3 regions of the Salinicoccus bachuensis genome follow, and region 2 is predicted to be linked to each of the others. Evidence: predicted binding sites of a transcription regulator. Region 2 holds the regulator's gene; each other region holds the start of a gene.
The links. Region 2 encodes Rex, which represses fermentation and respiration genes when NADH is low (regulators of the CRP and FNR family bind a similar motif). Its sites were predicted from a motif close to TTGTGAAATATTTCACAA; they were not measured.

Region 1: ric (iron-sulfur cluster repair di-iron protein) is a predicted target of Rex. The motif match lies at 3,368-3,385, and genes of this name have one in related genera.
Region 3: RQP18_RS04455 (cytochrome ubiquinol oxidase subunit I) is a predicted target of Rex. The motif match lies at 4,352-4,369, and genes of this name have one in related genera.

Annotation. Positions count from the first base shown of each region.
Region 1 covers NZ_CP138333.2:822,842-828,608, forward strand. The annotation lists gene RQP18_RS04085 (dihydrodipicolinate synthase family protein) at 1-573, shown strand, start outside; gene RQP18_RS04090 (glucose 1-dehydrogenase) at 661-1,443, shown strand; gene RQP18_RS04095 (PPK2 family polyphosphate kinase) at 2,393-3,256, opposite strand; gene ric (iron-sulfur cluster repair di-iron protein) at 3,466-4,158, shown strand; gene RQP18_RS04105 (hypothetical protein) at 4,204-4,380, opposite strand; gene RQP18_RS04110 (hypothetical protein) at 4,558-4,776, opposite strand; gene RQP18_RS04115 (hypothetical protein) at 4,908-5,183, opposite strand; gene RQP18_RS04120 (haloacid dehalogenase-like hydrolase) at 5,411-5,767, opposite strand, start outside.
Region 2 covers NZ_CP138333.2:2,064,225-2,069,991, forward strand. The annotation lists gene RQP18_RS10530 (LPXTG cell wall anchor domain-containing protein) at 1-244, opposite strand, end outside; gene RQP18_RS10535 (MurR/RpiR family transcriptional regulator) at 528-1,364, opposite strand; gene RQP18_RS10540 (glycoside hydrolase family 32 protein) at 1,479-2,954, opposite strand; gene tatC (twin-arginine translocase subunit TatC) at 2,967-3,728, opposite strand; gene RQP18_RS10550 (twin-arginine translocase TatA/TatE family subunit) at 3,779-4,015, opposite strand; gene RQP18_RS10555 (redox-sensing transcriptional repressor Rex) at 4,056-4,688, opposite strand; gene RQP18_RS10560 (ABC-F family ATP-binding cassette domain-containing protein) at 4,826-5,767, shown strand, end outside.
Region 3 covers NZ_CP138333.2:894,785-900,551, reverse strand. The annotation lists gene rnjA (ribonuclease J1) at 1-1,169, shown strand, start outside; gene RQP18_RS04465 (potassium channel family protein) at 1,204-1,863, opposite strand; gene RQP18_RS04460 (cytochrome d ubiquinol oxidase subunit II) at 1,888-2,913, opposite strand; gene RQP18_RS04455 (cytochrome ubiquinol oxidase subunit I) at 2,910-4,265, opposite strand; gene RQP18_RS04450 (MFS transporter) at 4,415-5,710, opposite strand.

The DNA.
Region 1 (5,767 bases), 1.2 Mb from region 2:
GCGGAGCAGCTGGCTGAAGCGGTGCGTGAAACAAAAATGGCCGGCATCATGCTCGGCTACCCGCCTTATGTCCGGCCGTCACAGGCGGAGGCGCTGGCCTATTCAAAGCGCCTCATCGAGCTGGCCGGCAAACCGGTCATCCTCTACAACAACCCGGGCAGGACCGGGTTCGACCTGACGGCGGAAAGCATTATTGAACTTGCCAGGCTGGATTCCGTCATCGGCATAAAGGACGCCGGCGACAGGGAGAAGATCGAACGGGTCAAAAAGGATCAGCACGGGAAGGATCTTTATTTCTATGCCGGCGGGGAAGGGAACCTTGAGGAGAAGACGACATACGGATATGACCGTCTATCCTCCATGGCAGGAAATGTCGCCCCGGCAGAAATCAGGGAATGGTTCGAAGGTCTCGTCACCGGACAGGAAGCCGGTGCAAAGGAGAATGGACGTGTGAAGAAAATCCTGGAAGAGGTATATGAGGGTAATGCCGTCGTGAACCTGAAAAGATTGCTCAACCAGGCGGGTGCATCGATGGGTGGATGCAGAGCACCGATCGGCAATGCAGGAGGCTGAGGCATTCGTCCACCTGTTGAGGTTTTGGAACACAAGGAGCCGGGAAGAGAATGGCGTGGCAAGAACCTATCTATAGGAGGTCATTTTATGGGTAAACTTGATGGAAAAGTCATTCTCATGACAGGTGCAGCAAGCGGGCTCGGCCAGGCGGCCGCGGTCTATGCAGCAGAGGAAGGCGCGAGACTGTCGCTCGTCGACCTGAATGCTGAAGCACTTGAAGAGACGCAGAATCTCGTTAAGGAAAAGAATTCAAATGCCGATGTACTGCTGATTACAGCAGATGTTTCCGATGAAGCGGCAGTGAAGAACTACGTCGACCAGACGGTCGAGGAATTCGGGCGCATCGACGGATTCTTCAACAACGCCGGCATCGAAGGGAAACAGAACCTCACGCAGGACTACGGCATCGACGAGTTCAGGAAGGTCATCGACATCAACCTGAACGGCGTGTTCTTCGGCATGAAATATGTGCTTGAAGTCATGAAGGAACAGGGCTCCGGCACAATCGTCAATACCGCCTCCGTCGGCGGCATCCGCGGCGTCGGCAACCAGTCCGGCTATTCCGCAAGCAAGCACGGCGTCGTCGGGCTCACACGCAACTCCGCCGTCGAATACGGTGAATACGGCATCAGCGTCAACGCCATCGCGCCAGGCGCCATCATGACCGCCATGGTCGAAGGCTCACTGCGTCAGATGGGCGGCGAGAACTGGGAAGAGGCAGGTAAGGAGTTCGTCAGCGTCAATCCGATGAAGCGCTTCGGTAAACCCGAAGAAGTCGCTGCTCTCGTTTCCTTCCTGCTCAGCCAGGAATCCGAGTTCATCAACGGCACGGTCATCCCGATCGACGGTGGCCAGTCGTACAAATATTAGATGCATGAACAGTGGATGTTTGATCCCGTCTCCAATTGGAGGCGGGATATTTTTATTTTTTGTGGAGATGTTCAGTGAAAATATTTATTACAAATCTAATACATTTTATGGAAATATTGAATATGATTTAAAAATAACGGGTGCATATTAATTTAAAATAAATAACATAAATAGATGGGAAGGTAAAGACACCAAGGACTCTGGAAAAGGAAGAGGGCGATAATTTGGTTGGTCTTAGACAAGTGTATTAATCTACTATATAAAAAAGAATAATATGTATATTTTAAAAAACTTACATAAAAAATATAAAATTTATCTCGAATTAGTACTAAAGTGTAAAAATATGTTATATTATATTTGTGGCATGAGGATGATGTAAATATTCAACACGATGAACAGGTCACCTTGGTTCCTGGTCGGGGAAGCAAACCATTGGAAAGAGTCATCTGAAGTGCATCACGATGAAATAAAAATCAATTATAGGAAAACAGGTTAGAGTCCAGAGGAGCCGATTGCGGAAAAAGAAGAAGAGATTGAAGTTCAGAAGAGGCTTCAACAGAAGAAGCGACAAGGGTAGAGAAAAAAGAGGTCAAATCCGAAGATGATGCCGATAAGGAAACGGATATCACCAAGGAAGAAGTTGCTAATAAACAAGAACGGACAGAAGAAGCGGGTTCGATAGCAGAAGCTTCGAAGATGTGGGTGAAAAAGATGGCTGATTCAAAGCGAGCATGCTTTGAAGTTTGAGGTGACACTTGATAATGCCGCTTCCGAAACAGTCGAAATGATTGTAATCGGAAACCGGGACATTGAAACCGTGGAGACAGGTGAGGACGGCGACTGATACAGAATATAGTACGACAATAAAATAAACCTTGACGGGCGGCCCCTAACAGAGTACAAAGAGATACCCTGGAGAAGATTTCTCCAGGGTATCTTCTGTATGGTCCTATTCATTCTCAAGCTTCTCTATATACTCCTCGAGTTTCTTCTTGTCCTCGCCGGTCATTTCCGGGAATTTCGGATCGAGCTTCTCCATCAGGTCAATCATGGCTTCATTGACGAGCCGGCGTGTATGCCACTCGTCATCGGCGGGGAGGACATACCAAGGGGAATATTCGGTGGATGTTTCGTTCAGCATATCCTCGAACACCTCCTGATATTTATCCCAATATTCCCGTTCCTCGACATCGGAGAAGGAGAATTCGTGCTGCTTGTCCGGATCCTTCATGCGTTCAACCAGGCGCCTCTTCTGCTCGTCCTTCGACATGTGGAAGAAGAATTTCACAACGTGGATGTTGTTGTCGTGAAGGTATTTCTCATAATTCTTGATCTGTTTGTACCGCATGGGCCAGATGGATTCCTCATCGACACCCGCCGGATAGTCCCCATCAAGCAGTACATTGTCATGCACCCGCGGGGCGATGACCTCCTCATAGTGCGAACGGTTCAATATGCCGATCTCACCGCGGGCGGGGAGCGCCGGCATCATGCGCCACAGGTAGTCGTGCTTCTGTTCCACTTCGGTCGGTTTGCCGAATGTCGTGACCTTAAGGCCCTGTGCGTTCAAATTCGAGAAGATGTAGCTGATGGACTCGTCCTTCCCAGCGGCATCAAGTGCCTGCAGCACAACGAGTATCCCATGCTTCTCCTCGGCATTCAGCTTCTGATGCAGGAGCTGGAGCCGGTCGACAAGCGGTGGTATGACTTCGTCCCTGATCTTTTCATTTTCATCCGTCTTGCCCTCGGTGGTAGGGATTTCTCCAAGATCTATTTTCCTGTTTCCTGTCAGTCTATAATCATCTAAATTCATCGGGATTGCTCCTTTGCCATTTTATAAAAGTGTACCCCCGGACTATTGATTTAAACCCGTATACAAGCGGAAAGGGGGGCTTTTATTTCCCAAATAAAACGCTGTCACTAAATGTTCAATACTTCACATTGAAAGCGGAGTCACAAAGGATAATGATGTGTTATATTAAACATGTATTTAAAATGTATGTTTAAAACAGGAGGGTTAATATGACTACAGTAAACCGTGAGATGTGGGTCAGCGAAATCGTCAAGGAAATTCCGAAGAGTGCAGATATATTCAGGAAAAACAGAATCGACTACTGCTGTGGCGGCAAGATGCCGATATCCCAGGCAGTGGAGGAGCGTGGACTGGACCTCGAGGGCATGCTTGAGGAGATCAACCATATCGAGCAGCATGAAGCGGCCGGCATTCAGCCGAAGTATCTGGATGAGAAGGGGATCGTGAAGTTCATCCAGAACAGGTACCACCAGGAGCTGATGGACGAGTTTGCGGCCCTGACACCGTATGTGACGAAGCTTGCCCGCAAGCATGGGCCGAATGAACCGCATCTGGTGAGAATACAGGAGCTGTATCGGATACTGAAGCATGAAATGGTCGAGCATACGGAAGACGAGGATCAAAATGTATTTCCGATGATCATCGAATTCATGGAAAACCCGACACCTGAATTGGCTGAAAAAGTGCGGCCGCATGTGAGTGAGCTCGAAGGGGAGCATGAAGCTGTGGGAGATATCCTGAAGGAAATCCGTGACATTACAAGCGACTTTACGCCGCACGCCAATGCATGCGGGACGTATAGACTTGTGTATGCGCGGCTCGAAAAGCTTGAAAAGGACACATTCGACCACGTACATCTGGAGAACCACGAATTGTTCGAGCGTGTCAGAAAAGCAATCTAAGGGGTATGAAGGATTCCCGGGAGGCCGCTCCCGGGATATTTTTGTTTATTGGCTTTTTTGTGCTCTGGTGGTGCTTGCGAATAATAGGATGAACGCAAGGACGACGCAGACGATCCAGTAGCCGACGTCATTTGCAGCAAGGGTGATGGCGAGGAGGCTGAACAGGAAGGATAGTGCAAAACCGATGAGGACTTTTCTGTCCCCGAATATTTTTTTGTTCATGGGATGTCCTTTCTTGGATGATGGTTTTCTTCTATATTTTACCATAACCTTCTGAAATCTGTTTTTTGGATGAATGGGAAAGGGTATGATGAAACAAAGGGGGTATGGCGGATGCATCGGGGTTATAAGGGGCCGGATGACTACTTGAGGCAACACGCGGACAATGACTATGTGCCTTCAAGGCTGGAAATCCAGAAGCACCCGGAGAGTTTCATCGAATTTGCTCTCTGGGTGGTGGGCACATTCGTCAGACATCTGTTCATACGCTAAAAAAAGGAAGCACAGCCGGACCCGGTTGTGCTTCCTCCCTGTCTTCTTCCGGTCGATATGGCCGTAGATGCTGCCGCTGATTGCCAGTACGACCATTACGGCAAGTAGTGTGGCAATCGTGCGCATGTTCGAGTACGCCAGGGAGGGAAACTGGTCGAGAACGATGATGACTGAAAAAATGATGACTACGAATGCTGAAAGTATCTTCTGGATCCTGATGTTCTCATCCCCTTTGTTGAGTAGTAGGCTATGCTAGTTCAGCTGTCTTTGGGAGCTGTGGCCGCCTCATATGTCCCGTAGATTTTCAGAAATGCCCCAAGGGCTGCAAGCCAGAATGAATCACTGCCGAAGCTGAGGCCGATCGATGATTCACCGCCGATCAGATTCAGGAAGGTGATGAAGCCGAATATACACAAATAGAAGGTAAGTGCCTCCGTCCATGAATCTGCCTTCTTTTCCTCCGAGGCTCCATCGTTGAGCTTCGTCATCATATAGATCAGTGCGATCATGCATTGATCAGCTGGGTCTGCCATGTGGCAAAGGGCAGTTGTGGAAATTGGTCCATGACGAGCGCGAACCCGACAAGACCATAGCGCATGATCTGCAGCGGCCGAATCGTGCTGATAGGCGTTGCCTCCTTATTCCTCTTCCATTTTGCGATAGCGTCTCATGTGTATTTTTTCTTGGTCCTATAATACCAAAGATTACAATTATTTCGTAATGAGATATTAAAGGAATAAAGTCCGTCCTCAAGCAGACTCTAGCGATTGATGGAGCGGGCCATGCGTACATAGGTATGACGGCGCCCCCGGATTGTGATGGCGTATGTCATGATGTTCTCGGGCACCGCGATGCCGTAGCATCCCGCGTCACCGATATGGTGGATGTCTGCCCCGGCCATTTTGGCAGCGATAGCGATCTGGCGGATGGTCGATTCATCTGCACCTTCCTGGCTGGTCCCGATGGTGAGCATGGCGAGCGCGCCTTTCGAATGGACATATGAAACATATTTCTGTGCGTCTTCGGTGGTGATGCCCGGCACTGTTCCGGGTGACGGCATAAGGATGACGTCTGCGCCGGCATCGACGAAGGCGTCGAGAGCAGATTCGGAGATGAT
Region 2 (5,767 bases):
TGTACTCTGCGATTGCCTGCTGCTGGACTTCCTGTTCAGTCGCATTCTCCGGCGATGATTCGACCAGCAGTTCCTGTTCTGTTCCTTCTTCTGTGATCTCTTCGATATCCTCTTCAACGGACACCGCTTCTTCTGTAGCCTCTTCGGTATTTTCTTCATTGGAAACTGCTTCTCCAGATGCCTCTGTACTTTCTTCCGTACTTGAAACTGCATCTGCTTCATCAGCTTTTATTACTGTATCCATATTATATGTGAATATTGTTGATGCGATCAAAAGGGATGCGATACTTGATTTCATCAGTTTTTCTCTCAAAATAATTCCCCCATCAGGCTTTGCCACCATTTAACGAATATCATCATTATATTGGAATGGGGAAGCAGTATCCACCTAATTTCCATCTTGTTACATAACCTTAATATAGCAGGAAAATTTGGAATGAATATTTCAGTAATGTTTCAAGAAGATATCTTTTATTGAGGGGCCGTTACTTATGTAAAAACCCCTTTCGTATTGAAAGGGGCATGGATCAGTGGGTGATGTCATATGTCTTGATGATCGTGTCGTAGGCAGAGGCGCCAAGTTCCCGGCAGATATAGAAGAATAGTACATCACAGATGACAAGCTGGGCGATGCGGCTCGTCATGTTCATGTATTGTATGTTCGTCTCTTCTTCAGTGATTTCTATCGCGATATCGGCATTCCTTTTTGCGATGGAAGCATGGTTCTGTGTCAGGATGACCGTTTTGACCCCGAGCTTCTTCGCCAGCTTCACGACTTCCACGATCTCCTTCGTCTTGCCTGAAAGAGTAATCAGGAAGAGCACATCATTTTCCGTCGCATTGGACAGCCGTGTCATGCACAGGTATTTGTCGGCGGTGAAGAAGGCGTTTATATTGACCCTATGTAACTTCTGTTCGAGCTCATTTCCAACATTCGCCGAATCCCCCACTCCGAATATGAAAGTATTGTCCGATTTGGCAAAAAGGTGTGCCGCCTCTTTCATCGCTTTCCGATTGACGATCTTTTCTGTGTTGTAGAGTGCCTGGATGGTATTTTTGAACACTTTGTCAAAAATATCCTTATGTGTATCCTGTTCAAGGTCGATGACCCTGGATATATTCTCCTTCTCCAGTGTATGGAGCTCCTTTGCAAGCTCCACCTTCAATTCCTTGATGCCTGCAAGGCCAATCCTTTTGGAAAACCTGACGATTGCCGCATCACTTGTATTGCTGTTTCTCGCGATGTCCTTGACCGGCATGTTGATCACTTTCGTGGGATTGTCCAGCATGAAGTTTGCAATGCGCTGCTCCACTGGTGTCATATATTCAAAACGTTTACGAATCTGGCTCAATACCGAAAACATGTCTTCCCTCTCCTCTCACCCTAACCTTGTGTAGATTAATAATAACAAAATAATCAATCAATTATAAGGAAAATTGAAATAAAATTATATTTAAATAATGAAATTAAGTTTGTTCTACTTATTTTCGATTACAGGATTGGGTGATAACTGTTTCAGACTATACCTGGTCATCCTGACATGGCAGCTGCCGATCTCCGTGGACACCTCCATGCCTGTCGCTTTGCGTGAAGGGAAGATGCGTGCCGTCATCACCGCTTCCCCGTCATTGGCAAAGACTTCGATGCTTGAGACATCGACGAATATTTGCAGCTTGGAGAGCGGCGCATCAAGTGCCACCTTCCTGTCTGTTCCATCCACATTTTCAGGCATTTCACCACTGAAGGCCGTATCAAGGATGAGCGTCCGCGTTGCGGAATTATAGATGAGGCTCGTCTGTTCCCGCCTGCTCACCCTCAGGTCGATATGAATACGGGTCGCATCGTTCTCAAGCATCTCCATGACGAGTTCGTAGCTGTCCCCGTAGAAATCCCTCATCTTTTTCGGGCGATGGTCGAAGTATCCCTCGGCGGTCATTTCCGCTTCTCTCAATTTTCTCAGACCCGCAGCCGGTTTCTGCCTCAGTTGCCCCTGTTCAACCGAAAGTTCACGGGGCAGCGTCAGACAGTGCGACCATGAATCATCGGTCGGGTAGCCGGTTTCCTTCATGCCCATCCAGCCGATCATCAGCCGTTCACCGTTGCCGTTGAGGGTTGTCTGGGGCGCATAGAAATCGAACCCATGATCGAGTTCATGAAAAGGCCCATGATTCATCGTCAATGAGTCATAATCCATTTCACCAATCGTGTACCCCGACTGGTAGATGTTCCAATAGCTGTTTCTGTACCTGTCGAGTCCCTGGGGACAGAACATGAATACATGATGGCCGTCCAGTTCAAAATGATCCGGAGACTCCCACATGAAGCCGAACTGGTCGAGATGTGTTTCCAACTCACCCCTGTACTGAAAATCGGCAGGCGTATCTCCGGCAAAGACGAGGACACGGCCATAGTCTTCCGATGTAGCGGCACCGAGCATCATGATATATCCGCCATTCCCATGCCAGACTTTGGGATCCTTCATCAGCCATCTGTATCCGGGTGGTGCACCCTTTATGACCGGCACGGTCCTGTCCGGGTGGAGGCCACCTGCTTCCATTTTAAACGTAGTGTACTGCTGGAACGCTGTATTCGAACGCACTTCCGTATGATAGAGGTGGATATTCCCTTCCATTACAAAAGCGGAGCCCGAATAGGCTCCGTCCGACAGCATCTTCACTATTCCCCTATTCTCAAAAGAAACGAGGTCGTTCGTAGTCACATGATACAGGCATCTGGTCCTTTTGTCTTCAAAGGGTGACCACTGGTAGAGGATATGATACGTACCATCGTGGTAAACGAAGCCGGCAATGGAATCCATGCTGCCCGCAATCGGCTGCACATGATACTTCTGCTTCCACTGATTTTCCTGTGTCCGTTCAATCCGTTCATTCAATGCTTCGCTGCCTCTTTCATCCAACGCTTTAAACGCTTCAGTGTTCGAATCGAATTTCACCCTGAATACCTCCTAGTCGGAATCCAAAGATTCTTCTATTGCCTTCTGTTCTGCCTTCAAGTGTCTGCGGTAGCCGATTTTGGAAATATAGATGCTGAATTCGTAAAGAATGATCATTGGTATTGTCAGCATGATATGCGTCATCAGGTCCGGGGGTGCAATCAGTGCTGCGACGATCAGCAGGATGAAGTAGGCATACTTCCTGTTTTTCCTGAGGAACATCGGCGTCAGCAGACCAAGCTGTGTCAAGAACAGCACCAGGATCGGCATCTGGAATATTGCACCGAATGGCAGGACTGTTCTGAACAGAAATCCGAAATATTGATTGATGCCGATGGTCGTTTCGATTCCCATCTCTTCCGAAAGGTCGAAAGTGAACTGGATGATGTAGGGCACAAGAACAAAGTAGCCGAAGGCCATCCCAATCAGCATGAGGATCATGACAATCGGAATGTAGCTCAATGTCAATTTCCTTTCATTGCCGTATAGTCCTGGCGCCACGAAGGCCCATAGCTGGTACATGATGACCGGCAGCACCACCACAAGACCGATTATGACGATCACAAGCAGATAGATCTTAAGCGGATCAGTAACCTGGAACGCATGCATCTGTATGGATTCCGCCCATGGCGCATTCTGCATCCGGTATATCAGGGGCTTGGACAGGAAAAATCCTACGATCAGTGCCCCGACAAAGAAATACATGACAATCAGCAGACGCTTTCTCAATTCTTCCAAGTGCTCGGTAAATTCTTTTTTTTCCGAGTCTTCCATCTTACTTTTCACCTCTTTAAAAAAAGGCGGCTTTCGCCACCTCCAAATCTTTATACTTTAGTTTCTTCAGCTTTTTCGACTTCAACTGCTTCAATCTTCTTCGGCTGTTTTTTCTTCTCGTACTCTTCTTCTTCCTCATCATCGTCTGTAGCGAGACCTTTTGTTGCGTCTTTAAATTCCTTTAAAGTGGAGCCCATTGCGCGTCCAAATTGAGGAAGCTTCTTGGGTCCGAATATAATCAATGCTACAACAGCGATTACTATCATACTTGTTGGTCCTACTGCCATAAGCGTCACCGGCATTAACATTTCGAGCATAATACCCCTCCTAGATATGTTTCATATAAAAGAATAGCGCCTGCAATTCAACACTCAAATCTATATTGTGTACATAGATTCCATCAGTTACGTCCAATCTGATTGGTGTGAAGTTCAGTATACCTTTGATGCCCGCATCTACAAGCCGTTCAGCCATGTCCTGGCTGACCTCTGCCGGCAAGGTAAGTATCGCAACGTCTATGTTATGTCTACTGACCATATCCTCAAGTTCATCTGGATGATATACTAATGTATCATTGATGGATGTGCCAACAATTTCATCATTGCTGTCAAAGGCAGCAACTATGTTCATTCTATCATTTATGTTGCTGAATTTGTAGTTTAATAATGCACTGCCCAGATTACCTGCACCAATGATTGCTACGTTCCTTACTTCGTTCCCCTGGATGTGTTCCATGAAGAAGTTCAGAAGGCTTTTGACGTTGTATCCATAACCTTTTCTACCGAGTTCACCAAAATAGGAGAAGTCTCGCCTTATAGTGGCAGAATCAATATCCAATGCCTCACTGATTTCTCTGGATGAGACTCTATCCACACTGGATTTTTCAGCGTTCTTAAAAAATCTATAGTATAAAGGGAGACGTTTCATAGTTGCATTTGGGATTTTCTTTTTACTGTTCAAATGTCCCACACCTCGTTTATTACACTCTGTTGGTACATTATAGCATATCTCAATTTTCATAGTGTAGTCAATGTCATTTAATTTCATCGTTTTTTTAATTTATTTATTGTAGACTTGAAGAAAGTGAGGTAATCAATATGATAGTAATGCAATTGGGAAATGTAAAGAAATCATTCGGTACAGATATGATTTTTGAAAATATAAATCTGGAAATAAAAAAAGGGGAAACCGTCGGCATTGTTGGGAAAAATGGTGCCGGAAAGACGACACTCATGAAGATAATGGCGGGGGAACTCGGGCTTGATGAAGGTCAGGTCACTACGCCGAAAGGCATCTCCATAGGCTACCTGACCCAGCAGATGACACTGGAATCCTCCCAGACCGTCCGGGATGAAATGATGCGTCCATTCTCCCACCTGCTCGATCTCCAGGAGGAGATGCAGAAAGTGACGACCTGGCTGGCAGAACATGATTATGACGACCCTGCCTATAGCGATCAGATGGACCGGTACGACACGCTGCAGAATTCATTCGAGTCCCAGGGGGGATACACGATCGATGCCCAGATCAAGACGGTCACAACCGGGCTGAGTTTCACAATCGATGACCTCGACCGCAATGTCGATGAATTCTCTGGCGGACAGAAAACACGTCTTGCCCTCGGCCAGATGCTCCTGTCGAAACCCGACCTGCTCCTTCTTGACGAACCGACCAACCACCTGGACATGGACACCGTGGCATGGCTCGAACAGTATTTGAACAGTTTTACAGGTGCCATCGCAATCATCAGCCACGACCGGTACTTCCTGGATCGGACGGTCGACAAAATCTTTGAAGTGGAAATGTACAGGGGTACCCTCTACCACTCCAACTATACGAAATACGTCCAGGAAAAAGAGAAGAACTACAGTCTTCGGATGAAAGCTTACGAGCATCAGCAGAAGGAGATCAAACAGCTTGAAACGTTTGTCGAGAAGAATATAGCACGGGCCTCGACAAGCAACATGGCAAAAAGCCGCCGCAAGAAGCTTGAGCAGATGGACCGGATGGATACACCGCAGATCGACAGAAAAAGTGCG
Region 3 (5,767 bases), 1.2 Mb from region 2:
TCGGGGAACCTGCAAACATCGCCAAGATGGCGAGTCTCGGCGAAGAAGGCGTTCTCTGCCTCCTGTCGGATTCGACGAATGCGACAGTACCCAACTTCACAATCAGCGAAAAGGAAGTCGGCCAGAATGTCGAGGACATATTCAGGAAGTGTACCGGGCGGATCATTTTCGCCACCTTCGCTTCCAACATCTACCGTGTCCAGCAGGCAATCGATGCCGCGATAAAGCTCGACCGCAAAATCTGCATATTCGGCCGCAGTATGGAAAACAACATCAAAATCGGTCTTGAACTCGGCTATATCAAAGCGCCGCCTGAAACATTCATCGAGCCGAAGATGATCAACAGCATCGAGAAGCACAAGGTCATGATGCTGTGTACCGGATCACAGGGTGAGCCGATGGCTGCACTCTCAAGGATCGCCAACGGCACCCACCGTCAGATCAGCATCATCCCGGATGATACCGTCGTCTTCAGCTCCTCGCCGATTCCGGGCAATACGCTCAGCATCAACCGGACAATCAATGCACTGTACAAAGCCGGTGCAGATGTAATCCACGGCAAGCTGTCCAACATCCACACATCCGGACACGGATCCCAGGAGGAGCAGAAACTGATGCTCCGCCTGATGCGTCCGAAATACTTCATGCCGATCCACGGCGAGTACCGCATGCTGCATCTCCATAAGGAACTCGCAGTGAACACGGGAATGGATCCGGACGACATCTTCCTCATGGAGATCGGTGATGTCCTGGCACTCAAGCGTGACAGTGCAAGACACAGCCACCGGGTTCCTGCCGGCACCGTCTTCGTCGACGGCATCGGCATCGGGGACATCGGCAACATCGTCCTCCGCGACAGGAAAGATCTTTCGGAAGAAGGCCTGGCGATCGTCGTCGTATCCATCGACTTCGAGACGAAGACCCTGCTCAGCGGACCGGACATCATCTCACGCGGCTTCGTATACATGCGTGAATCCTACGGCCTCATCCGCAGTGCGGAGAAGAAGATCAAGGGCGATGTCATCAACCTTCTGAATACAAAGGAAAATGTCGAGTGGTATCACGTAAAACAGCTCATCATCGAAGAGCTGAGCAATCATCTCTACCGCAAGACCCATAGGAAACCGATGATCCTACCGACGATCATGAGAGTCGATCAGCAGAAATAAAAAAGTACATCCGGCGCTGCCGGATGTACTTTTTTTATCGGGTCAATGATTTTTCGAATCGGGTCAGGTCATCATCGTTGCCAATCATGATGAGGATATCCTCTTTCTGGATGTTGACTGTCGGGTCGGGACTGACGATGATGTCCTCCCCGCGCTTGATCGCAATGACACTGACGCCGTATTCTGCCCGTATGTCGAGATCGAGCAGCGACTGGTCTGCAAGCTTCTCCTCTGCCATGATTTCGACGATCGAATGCTCATCGGACAGTTCAAGGTAATCGAGCACCGAACTGGATGCAAGCTTATGAGCAATCCTCCGCCCCATATCCCGCTCCGGATGGATGACGAGATCGGCACCGATCTTTTCAAGCACCCGCGCGTGGTAGTCGTTCTGCGCCTTTACGCTGACCTTCTTGACCCCAAGGTCCTTGAGCAGCAGTGTCGTCAGAATGCTCGACTGGATGTTGTCGCCGATCGCCACGATGACATTGTCGAAGTTGCCGAGGCCGAGGTCCTTCAGCACCGTTTCATCGGTCGTATCCCCGATGACCGCCTGCGTTGCGATATCTATGAATTCATTGACGCGGTTTTCATCCACATCCACCGCCAGAACATCCATTTCCAGCACCCTGAGTTCACGGACGATGCTCCCCCCGAACCGTCCGAGCCCGATGACTGCATAATCTTTATTCATCTTATCACCTGTCCATCCTCAATGTTAGTACTTGCTGTTGCCCTTCCCCCTTACATAATCCTTGTCGAACAGGAACAGTCTCATGAGAAGGACGAGACTTGGAACCAATAATAGTAAACCTAAAATGAAGACGACTGTCAAACTGAAAGCCATACTTTCGTTCACAACCGACGTGTTGACCTCCACATACGGATATAGAATGTAAGGCAGTTTGCTGATGCCGTATCCATAGAATGCAAAGGCGAACTGCATCATGATCATGATGAATGCAAAGCCGAAGTAGCGCCTCCGCCAGATTAGGAACACCGCGATGCCCATGGAGAGGAGGCTCAGTCCGAACAGATACCAGTAGTCCTGGGCACGCAGGAAGTGTTCATAGTTGTGCTCCCGGAGACCCAGGAAGACGAACTGCGAAATGAACAGCATCGGCAGCGTCCAGATGAGGAACCATCTGCGCACAAGGGCGAGTGCCTGCGTATCCTGTGCACGCGCCGCATAGAAGGTCAGGAAGCCGCTGGATACATAGAGGACGGTGATGATGGCCAGAAATACGACCGACCAGCCATATGTGCTGAACAGCAGTTCTTCCAGCTGCAGCTGTATGCCGCCCCCTTCCTCGGTGATGTAGCCGCCTTCCGATATGACGAGTGCCATGGACAGGGAAGCCGGTATGAGAAGGCCCGTCACTCCGTATAGGAAAGTCCAGGACAGTTTCGGTTCCTTGTTGTAGGAGTTGAAGGCATAGTAGCTTCCGCGTATGGCGAGCAGTATCAGCGCGATGCTTGCCGGAATCAGAAGGGCTGTTCCATAATAGTAGGCCGTATCCGGATAGAATCCGACGATCCCGACGAAGAAGAAGACGAAGAAGACATTCGTCACTTCCCATACCGGATTCAGATAGCGTTGGATGATCGGGCTGATGACATTGTCGTCTCCGGTCAGCTTCGAATAGAAGTTGAAGAAGCCCGCACCGAAGTCGATCGATGCCACGATGATATAGCCGTAGAGGAATGTCCACAGTACGGTCACTCCGATGATTTCATAATTCATGGCAACCGACCTCCTTTATAGTCTTCCCCATACATTTCAAGGCGTTCCGTATCGGCACTCTTGCCCTGGAACATCTTGAGCAGTACATAGATGCATGTCACACCAAGCACGGCATAGAGCATGACGAATGCGATGAGTGTGATTCCGAGTCCGTCTGCGTTCGTCACAGCCTCCGATACTCTCATGTATCCGCGGAGGATCCATGGCTGACGGCCCATTTCCGCCAGGAACCAGCCGGATTCTATCGCTGCCATGGACAATGGCCCGGTCAGTACATAGGCGTACAGGAGTGCCGGGTGGTATTCATCGAACTTCGAAAACTTCGCAATGAAGTAGATGATGGCCACCGTGAGGGCATACATGCCGAAGAACACCATCATGTCGAAGAAGTAGTGGATGATCAATGGCGGCTGTTCATCTTCCGGTATGTCATTCAGTCCGGTCACCTCTTCATCAAAGGAATAGGCCGCCAGGAAGCTCAGGGCACTCGGTATCCTGATTTCATAGCTCACTTCCTGCGTCTCTTCGTCCAGAACACCGAACAGGATCAGATCCGCATTCTCTTCCGTTTCAAAATGCCATTCCAATGCCGCCAGTTTTTCCGGCTGGTTCTCATGCAGGAATTTTGCAGAGAAGTCACCGGCGAGTACTGTCAGGAAAGCCATGAGAAGACCGAGTGCCATCATTACTTTAAGACCCTTCTTGTGGTATTCCCTGTCCTCCTCGAATTTGGAGCGGAGCAGCTTGAACGCCCCGATGGAAGCAATGATGAATACTGCCGTCATATAGGCCGTCGCCACGACGTGGAAGATCCTGACCCAGCTGGATGGATTGAACATTGCTGCAAGAGGGTCCACATTGACCAGTGCACCATCCACCAGGTCGAATCCTGCCGGTGTGTTCATGAACGAGTTCACCGTCGTGATGAACACGGCGGATAAGGTCGATCCGATGACGATTGGTATGTTGAGCAGCCAGTGGTGCCATGGGTTCTTGAAGCGGTCCCATGTATACAGGAATATGCCGAGGAATATCGCCTCAAAGAAAAATGCGAAAGTTTCCATGAACAGCGGCAGTGCGATGATCTGGCCGCCGAGCCTCATGAACTCCGGCCATATTAATGACAACTGGAGACCGATGATGGTCCCGGTCACAACACCGACGGCAACCGTCACCGTATATCCCTTCGCTACCCTTCTTGCCATGGTCAGGTACATGTCATCCTTCTTCCGTATTCCCAGAAATTCCAGTACCATGAAAACAATCGGGATACCGACACCGATCGTCGCAAAAATTATATGGAATCCGAGAGTGGATGCAGTCAGTACACGACCAATGATTACATCATCCATTCGATCACCTCTTAGTTAATGTATCCTGAATCATAAAACGGTCATCTCGCATATGATATTCAGAATCATGATATTTCATGACAATTTTGTGAAATAATTATCATTCTCAATTTATTATTCTATCGTATCATGCCCTGAATTACAATAATTTAAACCGCTGATTCATCCTCTTTGACCTTGAGGTGGAACAGGAGCCCGATCACGATCATGACGATGAGGCTGGTGATCGCCATGCGCGAGGCCACCACGCCATAATCCGCCAGCATCAATGTGATCGAACCGTAGATGAAAGGACCCACGACTGCACTCATTTTTGCACTGAAGGCGAACAGTCCGAAGAACTGCCCCTCTTTTCCTGCGGGAGAAAGTTCGATGATCATCGTCCGGCTCACCACCCATGTCGATCCCATCGCAATGCCGAAGAGGGAAGCGGCAATCCAGAAGGTCCACATCGGCAGCGGGATGGCGGCGATTGCGACTGCGACCGCCAGCAGCATGGCGATGATCAGAAAAGTCCGTTTCGACCCGAACGCCCTATTGATGAAACTGAAGACGATCGCCCCGATGATACTGAACAGTGTGGCCACCATGAATACAATGAGGAAAGTACCCGGTTCGAAGCCGACTACCGTTGTCGCATAGGGCTGCATCATGGCAATGGCTGTTGCCAGTGCATCATTGACGAAAAAGTAGGCGATCATGAAATAGAATATGGATGGATATTCCCTCGCCTGGATGAAGGTCCCGTAGACGTCCCTGTATCCTTTCAGAAAGGGTTGTTTCGGTTTCTGCTCTGCAGGCGGATCCCTGTTGATGAAGAACAGCGGCAGTGCAAAGATCAGGAACAGTACCCCGGACAGCCAGAATGTGTGGTGCACCGCCCCGTCCCCGATGATCAGGAGGACTGAGAATATACCAAATAGAGTGCCCAGATAGCCGAGTGCCACCCCATAGCCGGAAATCAGCGGAATCTCCTTTTTGTTGCCCAAGCCCGACAGCATCGCATCATAGAATACATTGCCTGAATTGAATGCAAATTTTGCGATGACAAAAAACAGGATGGTAAGCACAAAACCGTTGGGCAATCCGAACCATTCGCCCGTATCCATGCCGCCAAAAATCCCCATTCCGACAGCAGCGGTGATGCACAGCAGTGTAAACAGGATGACATACCTCTTGCGTCTGCCCGTCCGGTCCATCGTCACACCATACAGCGGGGCGAAGGCAATCAGCAGGATGGCTGCCACGGCATTCGCATAGGCGATGACCGTGGAGGCGATCTGTTCCAGACGCGGGTTCGTCCCCACCGTTTCAGTGACATACTGCGGAAAGAACAGCGTAACGATATTGGCACTGAATATGGTATTGGCAAAATCATAGAGGGCAAAAGCGAAAATCGGCAGCGTGAGATAAAGTTCCAACGGACGACGCACTGTTTCCTTCATCGGTGATCCTCCCGAGCTCTTTTCTGCCATTATAACAGCAAAAAACACGCATGGATT